Regions from separate parts of the Ornithinibacillus sp. 4-3 genome, predicted to be linked through region 3. Evidence: riboswitches for the same ligand, from Rfam matches in the RefSeq annotation. Region 3 holds a riboswitch; each other region holds the start of a gene.

Region 1 (7,620 bases), 1.6 Mb from region 3:
AAGAAAATGGAATTCATGTACAAAAAAAACGTGTGCCTATTGGTGTAGTTGGCATGATTTATGAGGCAAGACCGAATGTAACGATAGATGCTGCGACATTAGCATTAAAAACAGGAAATGCGATTATTTTACGTGGTAGCTCATCAGCAAAACATTCAAATATAGCATTAGTATCATCTATTCATCGCGCATTAGAACAAAGTAAGATACCTGCAGATGCAGTGCAATTAATTGAAGATACGAGTAGAGAAACAGCGAAAGAATTATTTTGTTTAGAGGAATATTTAGATGTATTAATTCCGCGTGGAGGAAGTCAATTAATTAAAACAGTAGTACGAGAATCTACTGTTCCTGTTATTGAGACTGGTGCTGGGAATTGTCATTTGTTTATTGATCATTCAGCCGACTATCAAATGGCAGAAAACATTGTATTAAATGCTAAGCTTCAGCGTCCATCGGTTTGTAATGCAATAGAATCCCTTCTAATCGAATCAGGTTGGTTTGTAGCTAATGGGGAACGTTTACTTAATAAATTACAGGAAAAAGGCGTATCTATTTATGGAGATGAAAAAGTGCGTCAAGTATGTCCAAATGCATTTGAAGCTACAGAGGATGATTGGGAAAAAGAATATTTAGGCTTATCTATTAGCGTGAAAGTTGTGGAAACTTGCAAAGAAGCTGTGGAGCATATTAATAACTATGGAACAAAGCATTCAGAAGCTATTGTGACAGAAGATAAGGAGAATGCGAAATTCTTTTTACAAAATGTAGATGCTGCCGCAGTGTATCATAATGTATCAACTCGATTTACAGATGGCTTTGAATTTGGTTATGGTGCAGAAATAGGAATCAGTACACAAAAATTGCATGCAAGAGGTCCAATGGGATTGCCTGCATTAACTTCTAGTAAATTTTTTATTACTGGTGAAGGACAAATTAGAAATTAATAAAAAAGAACGCTATAGCCGCTTAGAAAGTGCTGTAGCGTTCTTGTCATTTTAACTCCAAACTTCGTTGGCAATATCAACAATATATTTTAATTTCTTCCACTGATCTTCTTCTGTTAATTTATTTCCATGGTGTGTAGATGCAAATCCACATTGTGGACTAATACAGATTTGCTCAAATGGAATATAATTAGAAGCTTCCTTAATGCGAGCAATAATCTCATCCTTATCCTCAAGCTCTCCATGTTTAGATGTGAATACACCAAGTACTACTCTAGGACCAACTTTTGGTACATGTTTTAAAGGTTCAAATGTTCCAGCGCGCTCATCATCATATTCTAAGAAGAAGCCATCTACTTTTTCTTTAGCAAGTAGGGTAGGTGCAATGAGATCATAGCTTCCTGAGAATGCATAGTTAGAACGGTAATTACCACGGCAAAGATGTGTTGTAATATATAAATCTTCTGGTTTATCATCAAGCACTCTATTGATAACGCGAAGTGCTAAATCAATTAAATAATCTCTATCATATTTTCCATCGTTAAATGGAATGTCAGGAGAAGAGAGACCTGCGATATATACATCATCTAATTGTAGATAGCGGCATCCTGCATCGTAAAATGCTTGGAGTGCATCTTTATATGCTTGTATCACATCATTTGCATATTCTTCGATATCTGGATAGATAGATTCATCAATAATACCTGCATTAAATAGCTGGTTTGGGCTTGGAATTGTTTGTTTAGCAACAGCACGTCCACCAACAATCTCATTAAATAATTTGAAATCCTTAACATGTGGATGATCAGGATTAAATGAAACCTTACCAACGTTGCGAACGTTATATCTTTCTGTTTCTTCACCACCAGCGAATTGGTAACCTTCGTCTGGAACATATCCTTCAATACCATTTAGATGCTCCAAAAAGTCTGTATGCCAGAATCTTCTTCTGAATTCCCCATCTGTAACCGCTTGTAAACCAACTTCAATTTGCTTGTCTACAATTTTTGTAATTTCTTCTGTTTCAATAATGTATAATTCTTCTGCTGAAAGATTTCCTTCCTTAACATCTTTTCTTGCTTGATGGATTCTTTCAGGGCGTAGTAAACTTCCTACATGGTCTGCGCGAAATGGAATTTTAGTCATATTATAATTCTCCCCTTAAATATTTTTAATTTTATTAAATACTTGTTTTAGATCTGCAATGATGTCGGCTGCTTCTTCTACGCCAACTGAAAAACGAAGTAAACGATCACAAATACCACGACGTTCTCTTTCTTCAACTGGCATATCTGCATGTGTTTGTGTCGTTGGATATGTAATGAAACTTTCTACACCACCAAGACTTTCTGCAAATGTTATCAGCTGGATATTCTGTAAAAAAGGATCCACCCATTCTGTTTTCTTCAAACGAAAGGATAACATTCCACCTTTTCCAGCATATAAAACATCTGTAACAATTTCTGGTTCTGATTCTAGATATTTAGCAACTTCCTTCGCATTTGCATCATGTTGTTTCATGCGAAGATGAAGCGTTTTTAAACCGCGTATCATTAACCATGAATCGAATGGAGACAATACAGCACCAGCTGTGTTATGGAACATAGCGAGCTTTTCGGAAAGCTCTTTCCCTTTAGATACGACTAATCCTCCAAGCACATCATTATGGCCACCAATATATTTTGTAGCGCTATGGATTACAATATCTGCCCCCAATTCAATTGGACGCTGGATATAAGGAGTTAAAAAAGTATTGTCAACAATGAGTAAGAGATTATGTTTTTTAGCTAATTTATTAGCCGCTTCAATATCGATTTCATGCATGATTGGATTTGTAGGAGATTCGATAAATAATGCCTTTGTATTTTCATTAATCAATGCTTCGGTTTCTGTTAAATCTGTAAATGTAGAATAAGTTGTATGAATGTTATATGCATCCCTATATTGATCGAAAATACGGAATGTACCACCATAAATATCTTCAATTGCAATTAACTCATCACCAGAGTGAAATAAAGTTAATACAAGTTGAATAGCAGCCATTCCGGAACTACAGGCAAATCCTGCATCACCAGATTCAAGGCTTGCAATACCTTCTTCTAAAATTGTACGGGTAGGGTTTTTCGTACGAGTATAATCGTAGCCTGTAGATAGTCCAATGCCTTTGTGTTCATAAGCAGTGGATAAATAAATGGGCGGATTGATGGCGCCTGTTTTATCGTCGCTTTTGTTTCCAATTTGAACTAATTTGGTTTCTATGTTTGTCATAAGACATTCCTCCTCTCAAAAATTTATTCCAGTGCTAATGGTAGAAAATAAAAAGACCTCTTCTTGAAAGTAGAAGAGGTCTTTAATCAGCGCACTAGATTATTCTCTTCTTATCTTCAAGCATTATGCTACTGGATTTGGCACAGTACTTATAAAAGTCTGTTGCCGAGATATCGCAGGGCCAGTCCCTCCATCTCTCTTGATAAGAAATATAATGATTTAATTGTTGCTCTAACATTACTTTATTTGAAAAAAAATGTCAACTAATATTTGGAAGGTGATTTTAGATTGGAAATTATTAAATAACTTGTAATAGGGAAGAGCATTCAAAATTGACTTTTCTGACATGAATTGATGTATGAAAATACGGAAAATATGTTATATTTAATGCAGAACAGAATTTACATAGAGGGAGAGAGTATTACATGAAGCTTGTTAGTTATAAGGCAAAAGCAAACCAAAGCTCAGCTCGTATGGGGTTTATCGTAGAAAACAAAGTAGTTGACCTTCAGGAAAGCTATCGTCTAGCGATGTTTGCAGAAGAGAATTTATCAGCAATAGAAGAAATTGACAAGGAATTACCAGCATGTCCCAATGCTTTTTATCGAATTGGACAGCCAGCTTTTGATAAAGCAAAAGCTGCTTATGAATATTCTTTACAGGTAGATAAATCAGATGTTATTTCACTAGATAGAGAAAAAGTAACTTTAGAAACACCAATTCCTGAACCACGTAAAATTATCTGTATCGGGCGAAATTATATTGAACATGCCGCAGAAATGGAAAGTGATGTACCGGAATTTCCAGTATTATTTACAAAATACGCTACATCCTTAATTGGACCTGAAGATGCTATTGAAAAAACACCACAAACAGAAAAATTAGATTATGAAGTAGAATTATGTATTGTAGTTGGAAAAGAAGCAAGAGAAGTGAAGAAAGAAGATGCTTTTGCTTATATTGCTGGATATACCATTGGAAATGACACAACTGCTCGTGATTTACAAAAGCGTACACCACAATGGTTACAAGGAAAAGCAATTGACCGTACTTCACCGATTGGTCCATGGGTAGTTAGCGCAGATGAATTATCTGATCCTGCTAATTTAAATGTTCGTTCTTATGTAAATGGTGAGAAGCGTCAAGATTCAAATACGAATAAACTTATTTTTGATGTGCCATTTTTAATGGAATTCATCTCACATTTAGTAACATTAGAGCCTGGAGATATTATTATGACAGGTACTCCAGATGGGGTAGGAGTAGCTATGAAGCCACCTCAATTCCTCCAAGCTGGAGACATAGTTACACTAGAAATAGAAAATATTGGAACATTAGAAAATAAAGTGATTGATCGTCCATAAATGAAAATAGGGATTGTTGAAAAATAAAACCTTCAACAATCCCTGCTTTTTATTTAATGCGATTTTGTAAATCAATTAATGCTTTGTTTAGATCGTCCATCATTTTATCAATAGCTTCTTTTTTAGGAAGGTCAGGATCAAGTGTGATCGGGTCTCCAAAAATAAGATGTGGTTTTCTAAATTTAAATAAGTCACTAAAGTTATTTGGTCCAACATATGCTGCTGGAACAATTGGAGCTTTGGAATGTGTTGCAATGGTAACGGCACCTTTTTTTAATGGAACTTCCTCTGTTGTTCTTGTACCACTTGGGAAAATCCCGACGATTTCTCCATCTTTTAATAATTTACGTGGGATTTTAATAGAGCTTGGTCCTGGATTTTCACGATTGACTGGAAAAGCCTTTAATTTCCCCATTAACCATTTAAGCGCAGGCTTTTGGAATAACTCAACTTTTGCCATGTAGTTAATTTTGGTTGGTAAAATTGAGACACCTAACCATAAAATATCCACCCAACCTGTATGTGTACAAGCAATGATATAGCCGCCATCCTGTGGTAGCTTTTCTTTTTGATGTACTTTTAATGGTCTAAAAATAGTTAAAATAATTTTTAATAAATATGCTGCAATGTAGTAAATCATAGTAGTCCCCATTTCCTATATTCTATTTCTGTATGTTCATTACGATCTATAGGAGAAATATAGAAGCTCCTGTTGATTGCAATTTTGTTTTATCTCTATCATCATTTTACAAGGAATCTCCAATTCGTCAATTGCTGTTTAGATCTCAGTACTTTATTTTAGGTATAAGATGGAAAGAATTTTTCCTTGCATTATGAGGTATTCATCGCTATCATATACATATAGGCTACGGTGTACGTGATAATTCTAAGTTTTAACCTCTATAATTGGAATAGGGAGTTTTAATCGAAGTTGAAATGTCAAGCCCTCAATGTGTAGGGGACGACAGGAAGGCTTCTGCAAACACCCACTTAGCGAAGTGGTGGTTTAAAACTTTTTATTTTTTGTTACGGCAATCGTGGCTTAACCTAAAAAATAAATGATTTGACCAGTTCCTTCTTAAGAAAAGAATATAGGAAGCTGGTTTTTTTGTAGGTAAAAAACTATAGAAAAATAAGCGTTTCATACATAATTGTTTGATTACATAATAGGATTGAATTTAGTCAAAGAAAAACTAGAAATCTTCTAGTTTTTTTAATATGGCTTTTTGAAAGCGCTTTAAAAAGGTGGGAGGGAAATTATTTTTGGACAAGATTCCAATCCAACAACGTTCTACACGAAGTAAATTACCAATTGTTCTCGTACTTATAGCAGGTTCTTTCTTGTCTTTGTTAAATCAGACCCTTTTACTGACCGCTACACCTCAAATTATGCTTGATCTTGACTTAACAGAAAACACAGTGCAATGGCTAACGACTGTTTTTATGCTGGTCAATGGAATTATGATTCCAATTACTGCTTTTCTAATGGAGACATTTACAACAAGGAAATTATTTATGACTTCCATGTGTGTCTTTTTTATCGGAACAGTGATTTGTGCAATTGCACTGAACTTTCCGATACTGATGTTTGGTAGGATTATTCAAGCAATTGGTGCGGGGATTTTAATGCCATTAATGATGACGGTATTAATCATGATTTTTCCTATCGAACGAAGAGGGACAATTATGGGTACAGTTGGATTAGTTATTTCTTTTGCTCCAGCACTTGCTCCTGTGATTGCTGGTTGGCTGATTGAATTTATTCATTGGAGATTTTTATTCTTAATTGTACTGCCATTAGTTATTATTGATATAATTTTTGCTTATTTTGTTTTGAAAAATGTAATTACCCGTACTTTTCCAAAGGTCGATTTTATCTCGATTGCACTATCTACTATTGGATTTGGAGGGTTGTTATTTGGCTTTAGTACGATTGGTAGTAATGAACAATTTAATTATGTCACATTTGGTGTAATTATTTTAGGGTTTATTTCTCTTGGATTCTTTATCCGCAGACAGTTTATACTCAAACAACCAGTTCTAGAATTTCGAGTTTTTCAAAATAAAACCTTTCGAATCACAACCGTCATTGGCATGGTTGGTTTTATGGGATTGATTTCTTCAGAGACTATTTTACCTATCTATATGCAAAACATGGCAAGCTTTACTGCACTAGATGCAGGAATGATGATGTTACCTGGGGCATTATTAATGGGTTTCTTATCACCAATTGTAGGGAGAATCTTTGACCATATTGGAGCTCGTTGGCTACTTATCATTGGTTTAGGAATTACTACGATAACTACATTACTATTTACCAATCTAAGTGCAGATACGACCCTTACCTATTTAACAGTGGTATTTACGATTCGTATGCTAGGATTATCCATGATCCTAATGCCTGCAACAACGGCAGGTATAAATCAATTACCAAGACATTTGATTCCACATGGCACAGCGATGAATAATACGATGCGACAGGTGGGAGCTTCTATAGGGACCGCATTATTAGTGAGCATGATGACATCGCGCTTTATTATTGGTGATGTTGCTGAAAGTAATACAGAAGCTTTTATTCATGGAGTAAATGTTTCATTCTATGCTGCAACAGCGATTACTTTTATCGCATTTATTCTTGCTTTTTTTGTACGAGATAGAGAAAAACATAGAGTGAAACAAGTAATGAGAAAAGCTGTAGGAGAGGAATAGGAAAAGAAGCGCTAAGAAATAGATGCGCTTCTTTTCTTTTGAACTGGAACCTTTTTCGAAGAACTAATACTATGTAAAACCATTCCTAAAATCACGAGTGCCATACCAATAAAGGAAGCCACAGCTGGAAGTGGGGCGCTTAATAAGATAAGCTCGCCAATTAAAGCAAATAATACTTCTCCAGATTGTGTCGCTTCGACACCAGCTAATTTCTGATTATCATTTTTCACGAGCTCCGTTGCATAAAAGAATAATCCGGTCGCAATAACTCCAGAAGAAATTGCCACGATGAAAGTTTGACCGACTTGACTAGCAGTTGGTAAATCTTCAGT
Region 2 (7,620 bases), 850 kb from region 3:
ATGAGATATCCTAGGCCATTTTTAGAAACAAGAAATTCTCCTACAATTACCCCAACCCAAGAAAGACCTACATTCACTTTTAATGTGGAAATCATAACAGGTAATGTAGCAGGAAATATAGCTTCCTTGAAACATTGCCATCTGGATGCCCCAAAGCTTCTGAGTACTTTGATATAGTTTGGATCAACTTCTCTAAAACCAGAATAGACAACAAGCGTTGTAATGATTACAGAAATAATTGCACCCATTGCGATAATGGATACATATCCAGGACCTAAAGCTACGATTAAGATTGGACCAATGGCAACTTTAGGCATGGCATTTAATACAACGAGATAAGGGTCTGATATTTTGGATAAGCGATTAGAAGACCATAATAAAGATGCAAAAATGATTCCTACTAGTGTTCCGATAATAAAACCTGCAACGGTTTCTAAAAGTGTAATTTGAATATGAGGTAAGATGGAGCCATCTAGAAATTTTTCTTGTAGTAATTGAAAGACTTTGTAGGGTGAACTAAAGATTAAAGGATCAACCCACGTCAATCGGCTAGCGATCTCCCATAATAAGAAAAAACTGATGAGGATAACAACTTGCCAGGTGAACACAAGTTTTTTCTCCCGTTTTATTTCTTTTTGATAAGCTCTAAAAAACTCATGATCCGTTTTCTGTGACATGCTGCTCTTGCCTCACCTTCGTAGAAGACATTTCTTCGTTTTTGTTAAGCTCTGTCCAGATTTTATCAAATAGTCCTTGGTATTTTGGATGTCTTCTGACCAAAAAGGGAGTTTCCTCACGTAATTCGATTGGTACTTCAAAAACATTAGCAATTGTCCCTGGACCTGAATCCATTAAAATGATTCGATCGCTCATTGAAATCGCCTCACCAATGTCATGTGTGACGAGAACCGCTGTTTTATTATATGTTTTTAATAGTTTAGAAACTAAATTTTCAAGCTTTAATTTTGTTAAATAGTCAAGAGCAGAGAACGGTTCATCTAAAAGCAATATTTCTGGGTTCGTGATTAAGGTTCGAACTAATGAAGCACGTTGTCGCATGCCTCCTGAGAGAGAATCAGGATAGGCCTCTGCAACATCTGTAAGTCCTACTTCTTCTAATAATTTTAACCCTTGTTCTTCTGTTTGCTTTGAGAGTGTTTTGGCTATTTTTGGCCCTAGTATAACGTTCTCAATAATGGTTTTCCAAGGAAATAAATAATCTTGCTGCAACATATAACCAATAGCTAATTTTGTTTCGCTGATTGGTTCGTTTTTGAGTAAGACTTTACCTTTTGTCGGTTGAATAATTCCTGCAATAATAGATAAGACTGTAGATTTCCCACATCCACTTGGTCCAAGTATGGAAACGAACTCTCCTTCTTTTATAGAGCATGATATATGATCTAGCGCTTTTGTGTAGTTTTTATCTGAAAAGTAATGATGGGAAATTTTTTCTAATGTTAGAAACGACAAACGTTTTCACCCCTCTGTTACTCACTAATTACTTCTTCTGCAATTTCTGTATTGACCAAATCATCATATGGAACATCTTCGTCTGGAAGTTCACCAGCCTGATCCATAACGTCCTTTAGATTGTTCCATTCTTCTTCATCTAAAATAGGATCAGTAGCAAATGAATCTTGATTTTTGTAACGTTCCATTGATGATGTGAGCATTTCTAAATCTGTATCTTCAAAATAAGGTTGAAGTAATGTAGCGATTTCTTCAGCATCGTTTTCTTGTACCCATTGTTGAGCTTTATAAATGGCACGTGTAAAACTCAAAGCAACATCCCTATCCTTTTCTAAGAAGCTTTGTTTGGCCATAAATACGGTATAAGGTAAGCGCCCAGATTCTTCTCCAAAAGAAGCAATGGTGTAACCAGCTCCTTCTTTTTCCATAACGCTTGCTGTAGGTTCAAATAGCTGCACATATTCATAATCACCTGAGACAAAGGCGCTTGGAATATTTGCAAAGTCTATGTTCTGAGATAACTCTAAATCCGCATGTGGATCAATACCGTTTTTTCTAAGAACAAATTCTCCAACCATTTGTGGCATTCCACCTTTACGTTGCCCAAGAAATTTGCTGTCTTTTAGGTCTTCCCAGCTAAAGTTAGGTTTAGGTTCCTTGGCAACTAAAAACGTTCCATCGGTCTGGGTGAGTTGAGCAAAATTCACAGCATGATCTTTGGAATCTTGTGCATAAACATAAATAGATGTTTCGGAGCCAACGAGCGCAATATCAATACTATCTGATAATAATGCGGTCATGGTTTTGTCTCCACCCCAGACAGTCTGTAAGTCAACTTCAAGACCTTCTTCTTCAAAGAAACCTTTTTCAAGTGCAATGTATTGTGGTGCATAGAAAAGAGAACGTGTAACTTCTCCTAACTGGATGGATGTTTTTTCATTTGTATCACTACACGCTGACAGAAACACGAGTAATATACATGAAAACAAGGCAAAATATTTAATTTTATTCATTCAACTCTACCCTTTCAAAATTAGTGTAATGTCAAAATAGCCTATGCATCATTGAAAAATTATGTGATTACTTTTCTGGGCTTTTGTAACAGGTAGAAAGGATGAAAAACTAAAGAGGTGTTTAGAAGCAGAATGGGATTTACAATAGGATCTGTGTTTCACGCTTATGTAGTAAAAATATAAGGTTAAAATATGATTCGAGTGACGAACGCAATAAATCGAAGCTAATCAGATTATCTATGCTGGGGGAAAGGGGAATAAAAAAGTCGACCTCATAATGAGATCGACTTTGTTTTACGCTGTAAAAGTAGGTCCTGCTTGTTTGATATTTTCACTTACTCCAGTAAATTTCTCGAAGTTTTCATGGAATTTCGCTGCTAATGCTTTTGCTTCTTTATCATAAGCATCTTGATCTGACCATGTGTTTTTCGGTACTAATACATCGCTAGGAACTCCAGCAATTTCTTGAGGAATTTCTAATCCGAAAATCTCATCTTTAACTGTCGCAACATTGTCTAATTCACCAGTTAAAGCGGCTTGAATCATTCCACGTGTATATGCAAGTTTCATACGGCTACCAACACCATATGGACCGCCAGTCCAACCAGTATTTACTAAGAATACACTAACATTATGCTCATCAATTTTCTTACCTAACATTTCTGCATAAACAGAAGGTGCTAATGGTAAGAAAGGAGCTCCAAAGCAAGTAGAGAAAGTTGCTTGTGGTTCAGTAACTCCACGTTCTGTACCAGCTAACTTACTTGTAAATCCACTTAAGAAATGATACATTGCTTGATCCTTTGATAGCTTACTAATTGGAGGTAAGGTACCAGAAGCATCAGCTGTTAAGAAGATAATCGCTTTTGGATGTCCAGCAACACTTGGTGAAAGTGCATTATCAATATATTCTAATGGATATGCAGCTCTTGTATTCTCTGTTAAAGAGACATCATCATAATCAGCTACACGAGTATCTTTATCTAAAACGACGTTTTCTAGTACAGAGCCAAAACGAATGGCATCATAAATTTGTGGTTCATTTTCTCTTGTTAAATTAATTGTTTTCGCATAGCATCCGCCTTCAATGTTAAATACACCTGTAGGACTCCAAGCATGCTCATCATCACCAATTAATTTACGGTTTGGATCTGCTGAAAGTGTAGTTTTCCCTGTTCCAGATAGACCAAAGAATAATGCAACATCGCCTTCTTCACCAACGTTAGCAGAGCAGTGCATAGATAGAATATCTTGTTGTGGTAGAAGATAGTTCATTACAGAGAAAATAGACTTTTTCATTTCTCCAGCATATTCTGTTCCACCAATTAAAATAATACGCTTGCTAAAGCTTACTAAAATAAAAGCTTCAGAGTTTGTACCATCTACAGCTGGATCAGCTTTGAATGTAGGAGCAGAAACAATAGTAAATTCCGCTTCTAATGTAGCTAGTTCTTCTTCTGTTGGACGAATAAACATTTGTTTAGCAAATAGATTATGCCACGCATATTCATTAAACACTTGGATTGGCAAACGGTACGCTTCATCTGCACCAGCAAAACCTTGGAATAGGAAAATCTCGTCTTTTTCTTTTAAGTATGCGACTACTTTATTAAGTAATTTATCAAATGTTGCTTCATCAGTCGGTTGATTTACATTACCCCAATCAACAAGATTTTCAGTAGTTTCATCACGTACAACGAACTTGTCGTTAGGAGAACGTCCAGTGTATTTACCTGTTGTTGCACAAATTGCGCCAGTAGAAGATAATTCACCTTCTTTGCGTGCTACCAACTTTTCGGTTAATTGTGCTACAGATAAATTTTTCTGTAGTTGCTTATGTGAGATAAGCTCTTGTAATAAAGATGAATTCATGAACAATACCTTCCTTTTTATTCATTTTGTATAAAATGTTTCAATACTTGTTCTTTTAAAAACGCTAATTAGATGTTTATTAGTATAGCAAATCTACCTAGATAGTCTATACTAATTCACGTGTTTTTTAAGTAAAATCAAAAAACTGTAACATATATGTATTACCATTAATACGATAACATGTTTTTAACTTTTCGAAAAGTGAAATACAGAATCTATTTTCCTTACTATAAAGTACCTGCGAAAATTCGACAGTTTGGAGCTTCGGTCTAATTAGAAATTTAGTTTGATAATAATTATTTAAAAAACCTAACTTTTATAAAAAAGATAATCTATACACATATATATAGCACGACTGAAGTTCTTTCCTATTTAATTATATAGAGGATAGGTGGTTCACTAGTCTATTCAATTTCTGAACAAAGATATTGACATCTATAAGTGAATTCGTTACGATATTTTTTAGCATATACTCTCTTATTTTGAGACGGTGGAGGGACAGACCCGATGAAACCCAGCAACCATCACACGATAGTGAAAAGGTGCTAACCTGTTGCAAGGAATACTCCTTGAACAATAAGAGCGAAAGGCTAATCCTTTCCTCTGTTTTGTAGGAAGGGCTTTTTTTATTTGATGTATTTTAAAATAATATATTTCGTTAAATGATGAAAGCTTTTTGGAATTAGTTAATAATAGAGAAGAATGCTAACAAATGACTAGAAGATGCTTAGAAAGAGAAGGAGGATTTCTTCATTATGTTAGAAAATCGTCGGTTATTCACTTCAGAGTCTGTTACAGAAGGACATCCTGATAAGATGAGTGACCAAATTTCAGATGCGATTTTAGATGAAATTTTAAAGCATGATCCATATGCTAGAGTTGCATGTGAAACAACAGTAACGACAGGCCTCGTATTAGTTGCAGGAGAAATATCAACAAAAATTTATGTGGATATCCCAGCAATTGTTAGAAGAACAATAAAAGAGATTGGATACACACGCGCAAAATATGGATTTGATTCAGACACTTGCGCAGTATTAACTGCAATTGATGAACAATCACCAGATATTGCAACTGGAGTAAACACAGCATTAGAAGTTCGAGGAGACGAAGCAGAGAGCGAACAAGAAGAACTTGGAGCAGGTGATCAGGGGCTTATGTTCGGTTTTGCATGTAATGAGACAGAAGAATTAATGCCACTTCCTATTTCTCTTTCTCACCAATTAGCCAAACGTTTAGCAGATGTCCGTAAAGATGAAACATTGGATTATTTGCGTCCAGATGGGAAAACGCAAGTAACAATTGAATATGATGATAATAATCAACCTATTCGTGTAGATACGATTGTGATTTCTACACAACATCATGAAGATATTACAACAGAACAAATTAGAAAAGATATGATAGAGTATGTAATTAACCCAATCGTGCCAGGTCATTTATTAGATCAGAAAACAAAGTATTTAATTAATCCTACAGGAAGATTTGTTATCGGTGGCCCTCAAGGGGATGTCGGTTTAACAGGTAGAAAGATTATTGTAGATACATACGGAGGATATGCAAGACATGGTGGTGGAGCGTTTAGTGGTAAAGACTCTACAAAAGTAGATCGATCTGCTGCATATGCTGCACGTTATGTTGCTAAAAATATTGTTGCTGCCAAACTAGCAGATGTATGTGAGGTACAACTTGCTTATGCGATTGGAGTTGCTGAACCAGTATCCATATCTATTCAAACATTTGGAACAGGTGTTGTGAGTGAAACGAAATTAGTAGAAGCAGTGCGCGCAAATTTTGATTTACGTCCATCCGGAATTATCAATATGTTGAACTTACGTGAGCCAATCTTTAGAAAGACAGCAGCTTATGGACATTTTGGAAGAAATGATGTGTTATTTCCTTGGGAGAAAACAGATAAAGTAGAACAATTACAAGCGTTTGTAAAATAAAAGAGTAGCGAGGAATTATATTTATAATTCCTCGCTTCTTTTTTATGCTTTCTTACCAAGATTAGTATGGTCTTTATAATATTGTGCTTTTTCAACATAAGAAGAACGAATTCTTGCCATTTCTGCTAAATCAGCTTCTGTTAATTCTCTAACTACTTTTGCAGGGCGTCCTAATGCTAATGTGTTGGGTGGGATTTTCTTTCCAGGAGGTACTAGACTTCCGGCCCCAATAAAAGCATTTTCACCGATTTCTGCTCCATCAAGTAAAATTGTTCCCATACCAATTAATGCGTTCTTATGAATTGTCGCTCCATGAACAGTCACTTGATGACCAATTGATACATCATCCTTGATGATGACAGGATGACCTGGACTTTGATGGATCATAGATAAATCTTGGATGTTAACACGATTACCAATAATAGTAGGTTCAACATCTCCGCGAATAACTGTATTAAACCAAACACTTGAGTATTCTCCAATTTTAACGTCGCCAATAATTGTCACATCGTGAGCAATAAAAGCAGTTTTATCTATTATTGGTTCTTTATGTTGATAATGATGTATCATTATTATGCCTCCTTGTACAGCTAGTTATAAGACTCCAGCTACTTCTAAAAGGTTTTTACTAGGATCTCTAATGGTCTATAGGAATAGGCAGCAAATTAACGAGATAGCTTTTTGAAATATAGTTTCTATCGTTTTTGGATAGCTAAAATAAATGGTGGTTTATTTTTTTGATTAATAAAGCCATACTGTAGAACAGAATAATCCTTTTGATCCAGTTGAATGACATGTTTTAAAATCATTTCTTTTTCTTCTGCCCCACCTTCATGACCATGGTAAACAACAAGAACAATAAGTCCATCTTTTTTTAGCAATGAAAGGATAGAATTAATTGCTTTGATGGAGGAATCTCCTTTTGTAATAATTTCTTTATCGCTTCTTGGTAAATAACCTAAATTAAAAATGGCTGCACCAATTTCTTTTTCGCCATGTTCAGCAATATACTTGTTTAGGTTCGCATGGCTATCTTGAATAAATGTAACATTTGTTTTTCCATTTTCATTTAATAAATTTTTACTATTATTAATCGCTTGTTCTTGAATATCAAAAGCATATACACGTCCAGAATCTCCAACAAGCTTACTTAAAAAGAGTGTATCATTACCATTTCCGCAGGTTGCATCAATTACACACTCTCCTTCGGTAATGGATTTTTCTAATAGATGATGTGAATACTTAATTATTCCTGTGAGCATTTTGGTTACTCCTTCTTTCTTGCAAACTATGAATGTCCATAGTTTAACATG
Region 3 (7,620 bases):
TAAGGAAATGATTGCAGAAGATGTGATTGCATCGATGGAAAGATGGTTAGAGAAATCAGCAATTACAGGAACTATTTTTGAAGGTGCAACTTGGACTGCGGAGGATAATTACACTGTTGTATTAGAATTAGTGGAGTCATCATCACTGACCTTAGATACCATTGCATCTTCTAAACAGGCAGCAGCAATTATGCCCAAAGAAGTTGTTGAAGCGGCGACAGCTGAAGGGGTTTCAGAATATATTGGAACAGGCCCTTATCAATTTGTAGAATGGAGACAAGATCAATATATTCATTTTACAAAATTTGATGATTATAGTGCTTTAGAGGAGCCAGCAGATGGTTTAGCTGGAAAGAAAGAGGCTTTAGTGGATGATATTTACTTCTATATTGTTACAGATGCCTCTACACGTATAGCTGGTTTACAAACAGGGGAATACGACTTTGCTTATGGTGTTCCTTATGACAGCTATGAACAAGTTAATCGTGATGAAAATATAAATACTCATCTTGATGTAACTGGAGTACAATTATTAGCTTATAACAAAGAGAAGGGGCCAGCTGCTGATGTTAGAATGCGTGAAGTAATTAATACAGCGCTAGATATTGAAGAAATTATGATGGCAGCTTATCCGAATGAAGACCTGTTTTGGTTACATTCCAGTTATATGGACGAAGACATCGTCAGTTGGGCAAGTGATGCTGGAGAGGAATATCATAATATCAATGATCCAGAAAAGGCAAAACAGATGTTGGAAGATATGGATTACAACGGCGAAGAATTTAAAATCTTAGCGACTCGTGATTATGATCATCATTATAATGCAGCAGTTGTCATCCATGATCAATTATCTCAAATTGGAATAAATGCGACATTAGAAATTTATGATTGGCCAACGGTGACACAGCTTAAAGATGATACTGATGCATTTGATGCCTATGTAATTTCTTTCTCAACGGTAAGTACACCACCACAATTCCTTGGATTAAGTCCAACTTGGGCTGGTGGAGTCAATGATGAGAAAGTTGTAGAAGATATGAAAGCTATAGAAACAGCGCCGACAACAGAAGAAGCTCAAGAAATATGGGAAGATTTACAACGCTATGCATGGGAAGAGCTTCTGCCTGTTACGACATTTGGAAGTTATAATAGCTTATATGCATCAAGTAATAAAGTTGAAGGAATCATTACCTTCTCAGGTCCAATTTTTTGGAATGTAACAATTGGGGAATAGGTATTAGTTTTCAGAAAAATGATTCTATTATTTAAGTGCTTGACAATAATAATAGACTTCATATATGATTAATTCACAATTTAAAAAGATAATTCCTTATCAAGAGTCAGGGGAGGAACTGGTCCTACGATCCTGCAGCAACCATCGAATAATTAAGAAGTATTCGATAAGGTGCCAATTCCAGCAAGCAAATAAGCTTGAAAGATAAGGAAGAGCGCGGATAATTTATCATGATATAGCCTCTTCCTTTGATGGAAGAGGTTTTTTAGTTGAGTAAGAAGGTATAAAGTTTTGCACAAATTAATTCTTATTCGGAGATAGCGCTGTCTAGCTCCGAGCGCCAAAAACTAAGAGATTTCGCGTCACGCCCTACAATAAGTCAACATCGGTTCGTGACCTCACCGTGTTTCCTTTATCTCGGTTGTGCCACTCCAATCTCTACGTTTTTAAACGGGCGCTCTACGCTTTTCTTGACTTCCAGAAAAGGGATTAGCAGTAAAATCAAGCTTTACATAGCTTTAAAACCTAGTAAACAAATGTGAATTCTAGGTATAAATCGGGAGGGATAAGACATGAATTTATTTAGAAAAGGTTTATTTTTTATTTTACTTGCAGTAGCAATTATTGCTGTAGGATGTGGACAAAGTAAGGATAGTCATTCAGATAGTGATAATGAAAAAGATTCAGGTGAAGCAGCAAACCAAGAAGAAGCTGCAGAAAATAGATTACGTATTGCATTAGATGCTCAACCGCCTAACTTAGATCAGCCGGCAAATACATCAACATCAGGCAGAGATACTTCTAGACTGATATTTGAAACACTTTTAACAACAGATGCAGAATTTAAGCCAGTTCCAATGTTAGCAGAATCTGTTGAAACAGAGGATAATAAAACATATGTATTTAAATTAAGAGAAGGTATTAAATTCCATAATGGCAAAGAAATGACTGCTGAAGATGTTATTGCTTCTATGGAAAGATGGTTAACCAAATCAACTATTACAGGTTCTATTTTTGGCGATGCAACATGGACAGCAGAAGATGATTATACAGTTGTTTTAGAGCTTAAAGAAGCATCTTCACTGACATTAGATACGATTGCTACATCAAAGCAGGCTCCAGCAATTATGCCAAAAGAAGTAGTTGAGGACGCTGGTGAAGACTTTGTAAATGAATATATCGGAACAGGACCTTATAAATTTGAAGACTGGAAACAAGATCAATATATCCATTTCACAAAATATGATGAGTATCAAGCAGTAGATAAAGAAGCGGATGGGTTATCAGGGAAAAAAGAAGCATTAATAGATGATATTTACTTTTACATCGTACCTGATACATCAACTCGTTTAGCTGGTCTTCAATCTGGAGAATATGATTTTGCATATGGTATTCCATATGATAGCTATGAATTAGTTACAAATGATGAAAACCTAAACGCACACATTACAGCAAGTGGTGAGCAATTTTTAATCTTTAATACAATAGAAGGGCCTGTAAGTGACTTCAAACTACGTCAGGCATTAAATACAGCAATTGACTCTGAAGAAATAATGAATGCAGCATTTCCAAATCCAGATCTTTACACATTAAAATCAGGTTATATGGATGATAATTTGGTTACTTGGAAGAGTGATGCTGGTAAAGAATATTACAATATCAATAATCAGGAAAAAGCAAAAGAATTACTAGCAGAAAGTGATTACCAAGGGGAAGAACTTCGCCTGTTATCGACAAGAGATTATGATCATCATTATAATACGGCAGTAGTAATTCAAGAGCAATTAACCAGAATTGGTGTAAATGTGAAGTTGGAAATTGTGGATTGGCCAACGATCAATAGTCGCCAATATGAAGCAGACACATGGGATTTATATATTATGGGCTTCTCAACAGTTAGTACCCCACCACAATTTTTAGGGTTAAGTCCAACATGGGCAGCAGGAATTGAAGATGAACATGTACATGAGCAAATGCGCGCCCTGGAGTTAGCACCAACAATTGAAGAAGCAAAAGAAATTTGGGATGATTTACAGTTATATGCATGGGAAGAGCTACTACCTGTATCCACTTTAGGTGCATATCATGGATTATACGCTTCTCAAAAGAATGTAGAAGGAATTGAAGCATTTTCCGGACCGATTTTCTGGAACGTAACTATAGAATAAAAGTGAACAAAGAATAAGCATGGAATAAAAGCCCTTATTCATTTGACAAGCATCATTCGATTGCTTAAGATGAATAGGGGCTTTTTCCAAGCTCTAAACAAAGGAAAGATCTATAGTCGTTAGATGAATATAAAAAATCCGGATATAAAATTCGGAATTTTTATACTTTTTATAGATCAAGATTAAAATAGGGGGAGTTAAGAAAATGGGGAAGAAAGCAATTAAAGCAATAGTTGTTTTATTTCTACTTTCTTTATTTGTTGTAGCATGTAGTGATAATGACGCTAATACAACAAAAGATGAAAACAATGAAGATTCAAATAAAGTGAATGAAACAGCAGAGCAAGGTGGAGAATTAAAGATTGCGGTTAATGCCCAACCACCGACATTAGATGGGCATGTAACAACTGCTATTGTTTCAATGGAAATCAGTAGAAATATTTTTGAATCACTTGTTGCTTTAGATGAGAATTTAGAAGCAAAGCCATTATTAGCAGAAAAGATTGATCGAAGCGAAGATGGAACTACATATACATTCCATTTACGTCAAGGTGTGAAGTTCCATAATGGAAAAGAAATGAAAGCAGAAGATGTAGTAGCTTCCATGAACAGATGGTTAGATCGTTCACCAATTAAAGACATCTTAGAAGAAAATGCTTTTAAAGAGGAAGATGAATATACAGTAGTTATCGAAATGGAAGAACCAATGGCTGATTTACTAGATATTATTGCAGGATTAGGGCGCGGGCAATATACGCCAATTATGCCAAAAGAAATTATTGAGGCTGCGCCAGCAGAAGGTGTAGAAGAGTATGTAGGTACGGGGCCGTTTCAGTTTGATGAATGGAAACAAGATCAATATATTAAATTAACAAAATTTGAAGAATATGTGTCTCCTGAAGGTGAACCGAGTGGGATGGTAGGGAAACGTGAAGTACTAGTGGATGATTTATACTACTATTTTGTTCCGGATGATTCCACTCGTTTAGCAGGAATTCAAACTGGGGAATATGATATTGCGGACAATATGGCATATGATAGTTATGAGCAATTAAATAATAATTCGGATTTAACTATCTATCCAGGTTCTTCAGGGACGCATACTTTAATTTATAATAAAATTGAAGGTTTTATGGCAGATGAAAAAATGCGTCAAGCGGTGAATGCTGCTTTAAATATGGAAGAAATCATGCAAGCAAGCTTTGTGAATGAAGCTATGTATTCATTAGACAATGGTTTCTTAAGTGCAGATCAAGTGAGCTGGGCGACGGCTGCTGGTGCAGACTCCTATAATCAGAACAACCCGGAGCGTGCAAAAGAATTATTAGCAGAAGCAGGATATAATGGAGAAGAAATTGTTTTAATGGTTACACGTGATTATGATTACCATTACAATGCGGCAATTGTAACACAGTCTCAGCTAGAAGCAGCTGGCTTCAATGTAAAATTAGATGTGTATGATTGGGCAACTGTTATTGGGAATTTAGATGATACAACAAAATGGAATATGTTTATTACAGGAACAGCATTTGTTACATCGCCTTCTCAGTTATTAGTACTTGATCCAAACTTCTTTGGTGGTACAGATCATCCGAAAATTACGGAATTAAAAGATGCAATTCGTTTATCCACTACACAAGAAGAAGCAAAAGCACATTGGGAAGAATTACAAGCATTTTTATGGGATGAGTATGTGCCAGCAACCTTATTTGGTCATCATGGACGTATTGTTGTCGCACAGAAATATGTAGAAGGGTTACAAACAAATCCGGGACCTCTTCCGTGGAATACTTCCGTGAATAAATAAAATAATCGATGTCAGGCTTGCAGATGTTAGATGATGCAAAGCCTGGCATCTTTTGGTTGTTTGGCAACTACTCTACAAGCGAGAGAAGTACTACTAAGCTTGAGCAGAGTTCTTAAGTTTTTGAAAAGTAATGGTAAGCCATTGAAGTCTAAGTTACAATATATTTAGAAGTATGATGTTCATAGGATGAGGAGGCATATAATGACTTTTTCTATTACGGCAAGATGTGAGAAAACAGGACAATTTGGTATTGCAATCTCTACAAGGGTAATTGGTGTTGGTAGTCGCTGTCCATATGCAAAAGCAGGAGTTGGCGCAGTTACATCTCAAGCATCAAGTAATCCATATCTAGGAATTAATGGTTTAAAAGCATTAGAGCAGGGAATGACAGCTGAGGAAGCATTGCAGCATGTGTTAGCTCAAGATCCAGCAATTGATGTACGCCAGGTTAGTGTAGTAGATGCAAAAGGAAATGTTGCTGTACATACAGGTGAGAATTGTGTTGGTTGGTTTGGACATCGAACAGGGAAAAATTATGTAGCAATGGGTAATATGCTGGTTGGTGAGGATACCGTATTAGCAATGGCAGAAACATTTGAAGAAAATATAGATATGGATTTATCAGAACGTCTGTTGAAATCTTTAGAAGCTGCTCAAGCGGCAGGCGGAGATAAACGTGGGCGTCAATCCGCTGCATTATATGTTGTTAACGAGGAAGAGTATCCGTATATGGACTTGCGAGTAGATGAGCATGTAGATCCTGTACAAGAATTACGTCGTATATTTACTTTAGCACAGGAGCAATTAGTCCCTCGTATGAAATTAATGCCAACAAAGAAAAATCCAGCTGGTATTAATGATCGTGCAGCTATGGAAAAGGTTGGTTTAATTGAAGAAGAAAAGTAGTTGACATTTAAGGGTGTCACTTTATACTAGAAAATGAATTTACTAAAGAAGCGGAAGGGAAATCAAAGATGAATTTGACCTATGAAGGAAAAACAAAAAACGTATACCAATTAGAAAACGGAAATATCCTATTACAATTTAAAGATGATGTAACAGGGGAGAACGGTGTATTCGATCCAGGTGCTAATACTGTTGGTTTAACGATTGAAGGTATGGGTAAAGCTGGTTTACGTATGACAGAATTCTTTTTTAGTAAACTTGCAGAAAAAAACATCCCTACACATTTTATTGAAGCAAATATTGAAGAAGCAACGATGCAAGTAAAGAATGCAAAAGTGTTCGGTCGAGGATTAGAAGTTATTTGCCGTTTTAAAGCAGTTGGTAGCTTCTTACGTCGTTATGGTGCGTATTGTGAAGAAGGTCAAGATTTAGATGCTTTCGTAGAAGTTACACTTAAAGATGATGAACGTCAAGATCCGCCTATTTCTGCAGATGCATTACATATGTTAGATGTTTTACCTAAAGCAGATTATGAGGTATTAAAGAAATTAACACAGGATATCTCTACAATTGTAAAAGACGAACTAGCTAAAAAGGGATTAGTTCTTTATGATATTAAATTAGAATTTGGTCGTGACGCAGAAACAGGAGAAATTATTCTTATTGATGAAATTTCTGCAGGAAATATGCGTGTATATAAAGATGGTAAGTATGTAGAGCCATTGGATTTGGTTAAATTACTGTTAGGTTAATTAAATAAAAAGCTAGAGCCGAGTATTTTAGAATACTTAGTTCTAGCTTTGTTTTATTGGATTAAGTTAAAAACTTTAACGCAGTCAATGCATATACTTTTGCACAACGTATGACGTCTTCTACTAATACTTTCTCGTTAAAATTATGGATGCTTGGTAAATAAGCAGGGCCATATTGTAGTACAGGAATCTGATAATCACGGAAGTGGCGTGCATCACTACTAGCCCACTGCATTACACCATATGCGTGTTCTTTGGTAATATCCTCAATACTTGCCATTACGGCCTGACAGATAGGATCTTCTGCTGAGGTATAATTAGCTGAACTCTTAAATCCAAATGGCTCCAGTGTATAGTCGATAGAAAGCTGATCAAGTTTACTACGTATATGCATTAATGCTTCTTCGTTACTGATACCAAAAGGAAGGCGGCAATCCACTTCTACCATACATTGATCTGGTACAACATTGGATTTAGTTCCACCTTGGATTACGCCAATATTAACTGTAATACGTTCTAATACTTCATAATAAGCTGTATTCTCCATGTTCTTCATATATTCTTTAGAAATATTAATAAGAGATTGAACTTCATCAGGAACACGAATATCCATATCCCAAAGTTCTTTAATCGTATCAATTGCTTTCATTGCATCAATAATCGCATTTTTTCCTGCCAAAGGTGCAAGACTACCATGTGCTTGATTGCCAGATACAGTTAAGCGAAACCAACAGGAACCCTTTTGCCCAATCG
Region 4 (7,620 bases), 790 kb from region 3:
GATGAAACAGAATAAATATGATCAAATTGACTTTTTTAATCAATACGCAAAAATGTCACGTTCTATAAAAGGTCTTGATGCTGCAGGAGAATGGCATCAACTAAAAGAAATGATCCCAAATTTATCAGGAAAGCGTGTGCTTGATTTAGGCTGTGGGTACGGTTGGCACTGTCTCTATGCCTTAGAGCAAAATGCAAGTCAGATTGTTGGAGTAGATATTTCTGAAAAAATGATAGAAAAAGCAAGAAGTCTAACAACGGATGATTCAATTAAGTATCATGTTGCTGCAATGGAGGATTTTCAAGCGGAAGAAGGAGCTTTTGATGTAGTTATCAGTTCGCTAGCTATTCATTATATAAAATCCTTCCAGATGATTTGTGAAAAGGTATTTCATTATTTAGCAGATGGAGGGACATTTGTCTTTTCAGTAGAACATCCTATTTTTACAGCAAGACAAGAACAGGATTGGATATATGATGATAAGGGAAGACGTTTGCATTGGCCAGTAGACCATTACCATATAGAAGGTTTACGTGAGACAATGTTTTTGAATGAAGAAGTGACCAAGTATCATCGAACAGTTTCAACTTATTTAAATGAGTTAATGCAAGCTGGCTTTATGATTACAAATGTAGCTGAATCTATTCCTTCTATAGAAATGCAGCAAGCAAGTTCTGAAATGAAGGATGAGCTACGCCGTCCAATGTTTTTATTAATTTCTGCAGTGAAAAAAGCTCTATAATAGAGTGAAAATTAATCGAATTATAAGAAATGCAATATACATGGAAGCTAAAAATACAACAATTTTACGAATAGTTTTAAAAAATAGGAAGAAACATAATATTATTAAAATGAAAAGTATGATTTTTAATAACATGAAAGCCCTTCTTTCTTATTTAACATACATTAGAAGCATACCAAATTCAGGGTTACTTTTCTAATAAGAGAAATGAAAATAATGATGAGCCTTATTAGCATAATCGCTAAAGGCTCATCGCTTTTTAGATAAGTATTATTTAACAGCTACTTTTCTTAAATCTTTAGCAGCTTGCACCATTACTTTAAGTGCGCCAATTGTTTCAGGCTCTTTTCTTGTTTTTAAACCACAATCCGGATTTACCCAGAATTGGTTGCTTGGAATTGTTTGAAGTGCGCGTTCAATATTTCCTTTAATTTCTTCTACTGCTGGAACACGTGGGCTATGGATATCATAAACTCCTAGACCAATTTCTTTACTGTACGTATTTACTTCAAAAGTAGAAACAAGCTCTCCATGGCTACGTGATGTTTCAATAGAGATAACGTCAGCATCTAAGTCATCGATACATTCGAAAATATCCTCGAAATTAGAGTAGCACATATGTGTATGAATTTGTGTTTCAGGCTTCGCAGTAGCTGTTGCTAAACGGAAAGAATAAGCGGAAACCTCTAGATAATCATCCCATTTTGCTTGATCTAATGGTAATCCCTCACGTAAAGCTGGTTCATCTACTTGAATAATTTGAATACCGCTTTCTTCAAGTGCTTCAATTTCCTTTTGTAGTGCTAAAGCGATTTGTTTCATAATTTCATATCGAGGTGTTGCATCATGAACAAATGACCAGTTTAAGATAGTAACAGGTCCTGTCAGCATACCTTTAACTAAACGATCAGTTAGAGATTGTGCATAGACACTTTCTTTTACTGTGATTGGTTTTTCCCATGCAACATCTCCAATGATTAGAGGTGGCTTCACGCAACGAGAACCGTATGATTGTACCCAACCATATTCTGTAACAGTAAATCCAATGAATTTTTCTCCGAAATACTCAACCATATCATTACGTTCAAATTCTCCATGAACAAGTACATCAATATCAATATCTTCTTGGATTTTAATCCAACGTTCAATTTGTGAATTAACAAATGCTTCGTATTGTGCATCAGTAATTTCACCTTTACGCCATTTTGTTCTTGTTCCACGTACTTCAGGAGTTTGTGGAAGGCTTCCAATTGTTGTTGTTGGTAATAAAGGTAATTGGAATTTTTCTTGTTGTAATGCTAGACGTTCTTTAGCTGGTTTAGAACGAACAGCAGAAGCTTCTGTTAAATTCTTAATTTCTTCATGTACTTTATCATTTGAACGATGTGTTTCTTTTACTAGCTGTAGTGCTTTAGCAACTTCATCTAATTCTGTTTGGATTGTTTCTTTTCCTTCATTTAATCCTTTTGTTAATAATGCAATTTCTTTTAGCTTTTGATCAGCAAAGGATAGTCCACCTAAAGTAATTGCATCTAATTTTTTCTCTAAGTTCTTTGTTACTGGAACATGTAGTAAAGAACTAGATGGTTGAACAATTAAATTTTCTTCTTTCACAAATTGTTTAATAGAATCAAGTACTGTTAAAGTTTGATTTAAGTCATTTCTCCAAACATTACGTCCATCAATAACACCAGCAGCAAGCACTTTGCCTTGAGGAAAGCCATATTGTTTTAATAAATCTAACGATTCTCCATGTACAAAGTCAAGTCCGAATCCAGCAACTGGGAGTTTTGTAATACGCTCATAGTGAGATACTTTTTCGAAATAAGTTTGGAAGATAATATTAATTCCTGCTACTTCTTTAGCGAATGCTGCAAACACTTTTTCAGCAGCTTCAACATATTCTACAGGAGCATTTGTAGAGAAAATAGGCTCATCAATTTGTACCCATTTTGCACCAGCCTCCGCTAACTCTTTAAGAATTTGTACATAATGAGGTGTGAATGCATCTACAATTTCTTGGAAATCTTTTGCGTCATAGCCTTTAGATAGAGCTACATATGTAACTGGCCCAAGGATAACTGGCTTACCATCGATTCCTAATTCTTCTTTTGCTTCTTTATAAGCAGTTAAAGCTCTGTTTTCAACTAATGCTGGTTTGGCATCATTTAGCTCAGGACGAATATAGTGGTAATTTGTGTTAAACCATTTTGTCATTTCTGAAGCAACCGCATTATCTACTCCACGAGCAATCGCATAGTATGTATCAATGTCTACTTTTCCACCATCATAATCATAACGGCTCGGTACAATACCAAAAGTAGCTGAAGTATCTAGCACATGGTCATATAGTGAGAATTCACCAACTGGGATCAGATCAATACCAGCATCCTTTTGCTTCTTTAAATTGTTAATACGGATATCTTTAGTACGCTTTAATAATTCAGCTTGATCGATATCGCCATTCCAATAGCTTTCAAGTGCTCTTTTCCATTCTCTTAATTCACCGATTCTTGGATAACCTAGATTAGAACTTTTTACTTTTGTCATGATAATTCCTCCTAATATTTAAGAAATTTGCTGAGTTTTTGATTTTTTTTCATTAATATAATTTATCAATTCAACGATAATGTCATATCGCATGAAAGGGGTGATTAAATAAACTCCATTAAAATACTTTAATGCTTCATCAATTAATTCTTTGGAAATAGCGATACTTTTTTTGGTAGAAGCTTCTCTATCACCAGCAACATTACTCATCCGTTCACGAATTTCATCAGAAAGCTTAATTCCTGGAACCTCATGATGTAAGAATTCAGCATTCTTAGATGATGTGATTGGCATGATACCAACAAATATTGGGGTATCAATATGGGACGTGGCATCACTTAATTGTTTGAATTTCTCCATATGATAAATAGGCTGTGTGAGAATGTAATCTGCACCACTATTTATTTTTCTCTCCATACGCTGTACTGCTTTTTCAATATTAGCTACATTTGGGTTAAATGCTCCTGCAATGGAGAAGTTAGTAGCTTCTCTTAAAGAGTTTCCTAAGAATGAAATACCTTCATTTCCTTTTTTGATTAACTCTATTAATTTGAAGGAATTTACATCGAAAACAGAGGTTGCTCCAGGGAAGTCACCAATTTTTGTCGGGTCACCTGTAATAACAAGCATCTCATCTATTCCTAATGTGTGTAGACCTAATACGTGGGATTGTAATCCGATTAAATTACGATCACGACAAGTGAGATGTACTAATGGTTTAATTCCTTCTTTTTGCAGGAGAGAAGCGATAGCTACATTGCTAATTCTAGGTGAGGCTAATGAATTATCAGCAACTGTAATTGCATCAGCACCGGCTTCTTTTAATGCTTTTGCACCTTCTATATATTCAGTAACATCTAAATGCTTTGGTGAATCTAATTCCACGATGATTGTTGTTCTTTCTTTTGCCAATTCTGAAATTGTTTTTTTATCTGATTTTTTCTGGCGCTTAATGATAATTTCTTCAATTGGAATTACTTTTTTCTCGGTAATTGGTTTTCGAGATTTAATCCCTTCCGCCATTTTTTGAATATGTTGTGGAGTAGTTCCACAGCAACCGCCAATCAGTCTTACTCCTTGTTCACGAAATTCATTTGCAGTAGTAGCAAAGTAGTCTGGCTCATTTTCATAATAGAGCACGCCATCTCGGTAAGCAGGCAAGCTTGCATTTGGATAAGCAGCTAATAGCGCATGCTTTAGTAAAGGAACTGATTCAAGAGAGCTTACCATTTGTGCAGGCCCTAGCCGGCAATTGACACCAACCACGTCAGCCCCAATATCTTCTAGACGTTTTAATCCATCTTTTAGATGTAAGCCATTTTCAAGAATTCCCGGTTCATGCATCGATACGTTTGCGATAATTGGAAGGTTTGTTTCTTCGCGAGCGATTTCTAAGACGATGCTCAGTTCATCGAAATTATAATAAGTTTCTAGTAAAATTCCATCTACTCCAGATAGTAACAAACTGTATAATTGCTCTTTAAAGCTTCGCTTAATCTCTTCTTCGGATTCTTCAAATTGTGAACCGTGGATACCACCAATCGTCCCAAGAATATGTGCCTTACCTTTACTAGCATTTTTTGCAAGGTTTACAGCTGCTTCATTTATTTTCTTTACTTTTTCTTCTAAGCCATACTGAGCTAACTTAATGTAGTTTGCACCATATGTATTGGTTTGAATTACTTCTGCTCCAGCGTTAATATATGCTTCATGGACAAGTTGAACTTGTTCAGCACTGGTTAAGTTTAATTCTTCAAAACAGGTTTTTACTCCATGTGAGTATAAGACTGTTCCCATGGCACCATCAGCAATTAAAATTCTTTCTTTCAAACTATCTAACAAACTCATCTCATATTCACCTCAATCTTTATTGGAATATTTCGTTTTATTTGACTATTAATGATCCAGTTATTAATAGTCGTCGCCGTAGATTTTCATATGAAATTTTATTTTTGAAAATCTAGTTTGCCATCTTTATTAAGATGAAATATAGCAATGCCTAGAGTGTGAATGATTTTCTTTTAAAAAGATTTTTGCGAGTCTTAAACAAATAAAAAAACCCTCTTCTTTAATTAGACTATAAGAAGAGGGTTTGCTATCTATTTTCATCACTCTTCTTATCTTTCAGGCATTATGCTTGCTGGAATTGGCACAGTACTTTAAAAGTCTGTTGCCGAGGCTTCAAAGGGCCAGTCCCTCCACCTCTCTGGATAAGAATTTAATTTTTATTATTAAATTTGTTTTCACTTTACATGGGACTTTGAAACTTGTCAACTATCTTTTTAAAAAAATAATCAAAGAAAGCTCCTAATCTCTAGTGCCTGTAGGTGATATGGATTAAAAAATATTTTTTCTCTTTGTAATTATCCAAAATTAAAACGCTTACAATTTTATTTTCTAAAAGTGCTTAGCATGTTAACATAGAAAAAAGGGTATTTAAAATATAAATGAACTAGCGTGGGAGGAGAGAACAATGAGTCAACAATTAGTTGAGTATGCAAGAACAGGTGATATAGAAAATCTGAAAAATTTATTAAAAGAAGATGTTGATGTGAACATCCGTGATGCAGAAGGTAGAACCGCTGTATTAGAAGCTACACGTTATAATTATCCAAAGATTGTAGATATATTAATTCAACATGGGGCAGATGTAAATATTCAAGACTTATATCGAAATAATGTACTTCTCCATGCAGGTGCAGCTGGTTATTTAGAAATTGTAAAGCTAGCAATAGCGGCTGGTGCTAATACGAAACTGACTAATCGATATGGAGGAATTGCTATCATTCCTGCAGCAGAAAGAGCACATGTAGAGGTCATTGAAGAATTATTAACTTATTCAGATTCTGATGTCAATCATATTAATAATTTACATTGGACTGCATTAATGGAGGCAGTAATTCTTGGTGATGGTGGAGTACGCCATCAAAAAGCAGTAGAAGTGTTATTAAAGCATGGGGCAGATCCTAATATTGCTGATCGAGATGGTATAACTCCATTGCAGCATGCGGAGCAGCTTGGCTACACGGAAATTGCTTTGCTACTGAAAGCTGCCGATGCTTAAAGGAGTGAATCTATTGTTAAAAGAAAAATGGTTGCAGGAAGCAATTAAGTTGGCACAGGATAATGAAACATCAAAAAATGGATCTCCTTTTGGAGCAGTGGTAGTAAAGGATGGAGTTATTGTAGGAAGAGGGGTTAATCAAGTAAAGCGCACGCACGATCCATCACAGCATGCAGAGTTACAAGCTGTGATACACGCATGTCAATCTTTACAAACCACGGATCTTACAGGCTGTGAAATTTATGCAAGCACAGAGCCATGTCCAATGTGCTTGAGTGCGATTTATTTTACTAAAATAGATGCAGTATACTTTGCGGAAATCAGTACAGAAAGTCAAGATTATGTGTATCATCAACTTTCACTGCCGAGACAAGAGCGCGATATACATATGGAGCAGTTGTTAGAGAAAAACTAAATATTGGAGGAATATGAATGAACACTACTTATTGGTTAACAAATACAAGGCTTGAAACAAGCTATTATAAAGAAAATGATATGATTACAGCTACTAATACGGAATTTTTTCATCTACTGATTGAGGACGGAAAAATCACTGATATTGTTCCAGCTTCTGAGCAGTTAACAGATGAGCTACCGAAGAAGGATGCAAAACAGCTCTTAGCTCTACCATCATTTGTTGAAAAACATTGTCATCTTGATAAGACATTGCTTGGGGACCAATGGAGAGCAGTAAAGCCTGTTAAAAATATTTTAGAAAGAGTAGTAATTGAGAAAACGACATTGCCTACTTTAAAAACGACTACACAGGAACGTGCAGAAAATTTACTAGGAAGATTTGTCAAATACGGGGTTACACATGTGCGTACACATGCAGATATCTATCCAGAAGTAGGTTTAGAGAATTTAGAAGAAATTAAAAAGGCATTCCAAACATTCTCAGGGAAAATTGAACCAGAAATTGTCGGCTTTGCACAGCATGGTTTTTTAAAAGCAAATACAAGAGAATTGATTCAAGAATCTACTAAACATGGTGTGGATTATATCGGCAGTGTCGATCCAGCTACTGTGGATAATGATATTGAAACTTCTTTACAAGTGTTAGTTGACATAGCGGTAGAAGGAAATGTCGGAATTGATTTACATATACATGATCCTAATGAATTAGGAGCTTTCACGATTAAACGTTTAGCTGAATTAACGATTGAAGCAGGTTTACAAGGAAAGGTTGCGGTAAGTCATGCGTTTGGAATTGGTGATATCTCTCGCACGGCACTTGATGAGATGATTCCTTTGTTAAAAGAGG

The links. A riboswitch is a leader RNA that binds a small molecule or an ion and turns the genes downstream of it on or off. The one in region 3 is predicted to bind S-adenosylmethionine.
Region 1: it holds a riboswitch for S-adenosylmethionine, as region 3 does, so the genes downstream of both, AB4Y30_RS05410 (methionine biosynthesis PLP-dependent protein) here and AB4Y30_RS15790 (ABC transporter substrate-binding protein) in region 3, are expected to answer to the same signal.
Region 2: it holds a riboswitch for S-adenosylmethionine, as region 3 does, so the genes downstream of both, metK (methionine adenosyltransferase) here and AB4Y30_RS15790 (ABC transporter substrate-binding protein) in region 3, are expected to answer to the same signal.
Region 4: it holds a riboswitch for S-adenosylmethionine, as region 3 does, so the genes downstream of both, AB4Y30_RS12075 (bifunctional homocysteine S-methyltransferase/methylenetetrahydrofolate reductase) here and AB4Y30_RS15790 (ABC transporter substrate-binding protein) in region 3, are expected to answer to the same signal.

What each region holds. Positions count from the first base shown of each region.
Region 1 is NZ_CP162599.1:1,105,881-1,113,500, forward strand. Features, by position in the region: gene AB4Y30_RS05400 (glutamate-5-semialdehyde dehydrogenase) at 1-947, shown strand, start outside; gene AB4Y30_RS05405 (5-methyltetrahydropteroyltriglutamate--homocysteine S-methyltransferase) at 999-2,093, opposite strand; gene AB4Y30_RS05410 (methionine biosynthesis PLP-dependent protein) at 2,109-3,215, opposite strand; SAM riboswitch class I at 3,323-3,424, opposite strand; gene AB4Y30_RS05415 (fumarylacetoacetate hydrolase family protein) at 3,641-4,579, shown strand; gene AB4Y30_RS05420 (lysophospholipid acyltransferase family protein) at 4,629-5,219, opposite strand; RNA gene ssrS (6S RNA) at 5,440-5,627, shown strand; gene AB4Y30_RS05430 (MDR family MFS transporter) at 5,843-7,288, shown strand; gene AB4Y30_RS05435 (multidrug resistance efflux transporter family protein) at 7,300-7,620, opposite strand, start outside.
Region 2 is NZ_CP162599.1:2,394,404-2,402,023, reverse strand. Features, by position in the region: gene AB4Y30_RS11780 (ABC transporter permease) at 1-677, opposite strand, end outside; gene AB4Y30_RS11775 (ABC transporter ATP-binding protein) at 655-1,473, opposite strand; gene AB4Y30_RS11770 (ABC transporter substrate-binding protein) at 1,491-2,486, opposite strand; gene pckA (phosphoenolpyruvate carboxykinase (ATP)) at 2,781-4,358, opposite strand; SAM riboswitch class I at 4,833-4,941, shown strand; gene metK (methionine adenosyltransferase) at 5,114-6,307, shown strand; gene AB4Y30_RS11755 (gamma carbonic anhydrase family protein) at 6,350-6,877, opposite strand; gene AB4Y30_RS11750 (class I SAM-dependent methyltransferase) at 7,003-7,569, opposite strand.
Region 3 is NZ_CP162599.1:3,240,084-3,247,703, reverse strand. Features, by position in the region: gene AB4Y30_RS15795 (ABC transporter substrate-binding protein) at 1-1,234, shown strand, start outside; SAM riboswitch class I at 1,328-1,445, shown strand; gene AB4Y30_RS15790 (ABC transporter substrate-binding protein) at 1,807-3,402, shown strand; gene AB4Y30_RS15785 (ABC transporter substrate-binding protein) at 3,608-5,209, shown strand; gene AB4Y30_RS15780 (DUF1028 domain-containing protein) at 5,411-6,115, shown strand; gene AB4Y30_RS15775 (phosphoribosylaminoimidazolesuccinocarboxamide synthase) at 6,184-6,867, shown strand; gene AB4Y30_RS15770 (M20 family metallopeptidase) at 6,929-7,620, opposite strand, start outside.
Region 4 is NZ_CP162599.1:2,451,708-2,459,327, reverse strand. Features, by position in the region: gene AB4Y30_RS12085 (class I SAM-dependent methyltransferase) at 2-742, shown strand; gene metE (5-methyltetrahydropteroyltriglutamate--homocysteine S-methyltransferase) at 1,013-3,292, opposite strand; gene AB4Y30_RS12075 (bifunctional homocysteine S-methyltransferase/methylenetetrahydrofolate reductase) at 3,311-5,140, opposite strand; SAM riboswitch class I at 5,407-5,509, opposite strand; gene AB4Y30_RS12070 (ankyrin repeat domain-containing protein) at 5,766-6,356, shown strand; gene AB4Y30_RS12065 (nucleoside deaminase) at 6,370-6,771, shown strand; gene AB4Y30_RS12060 (amidohydrolase) at 6,789-7,620, shown strand, end outside.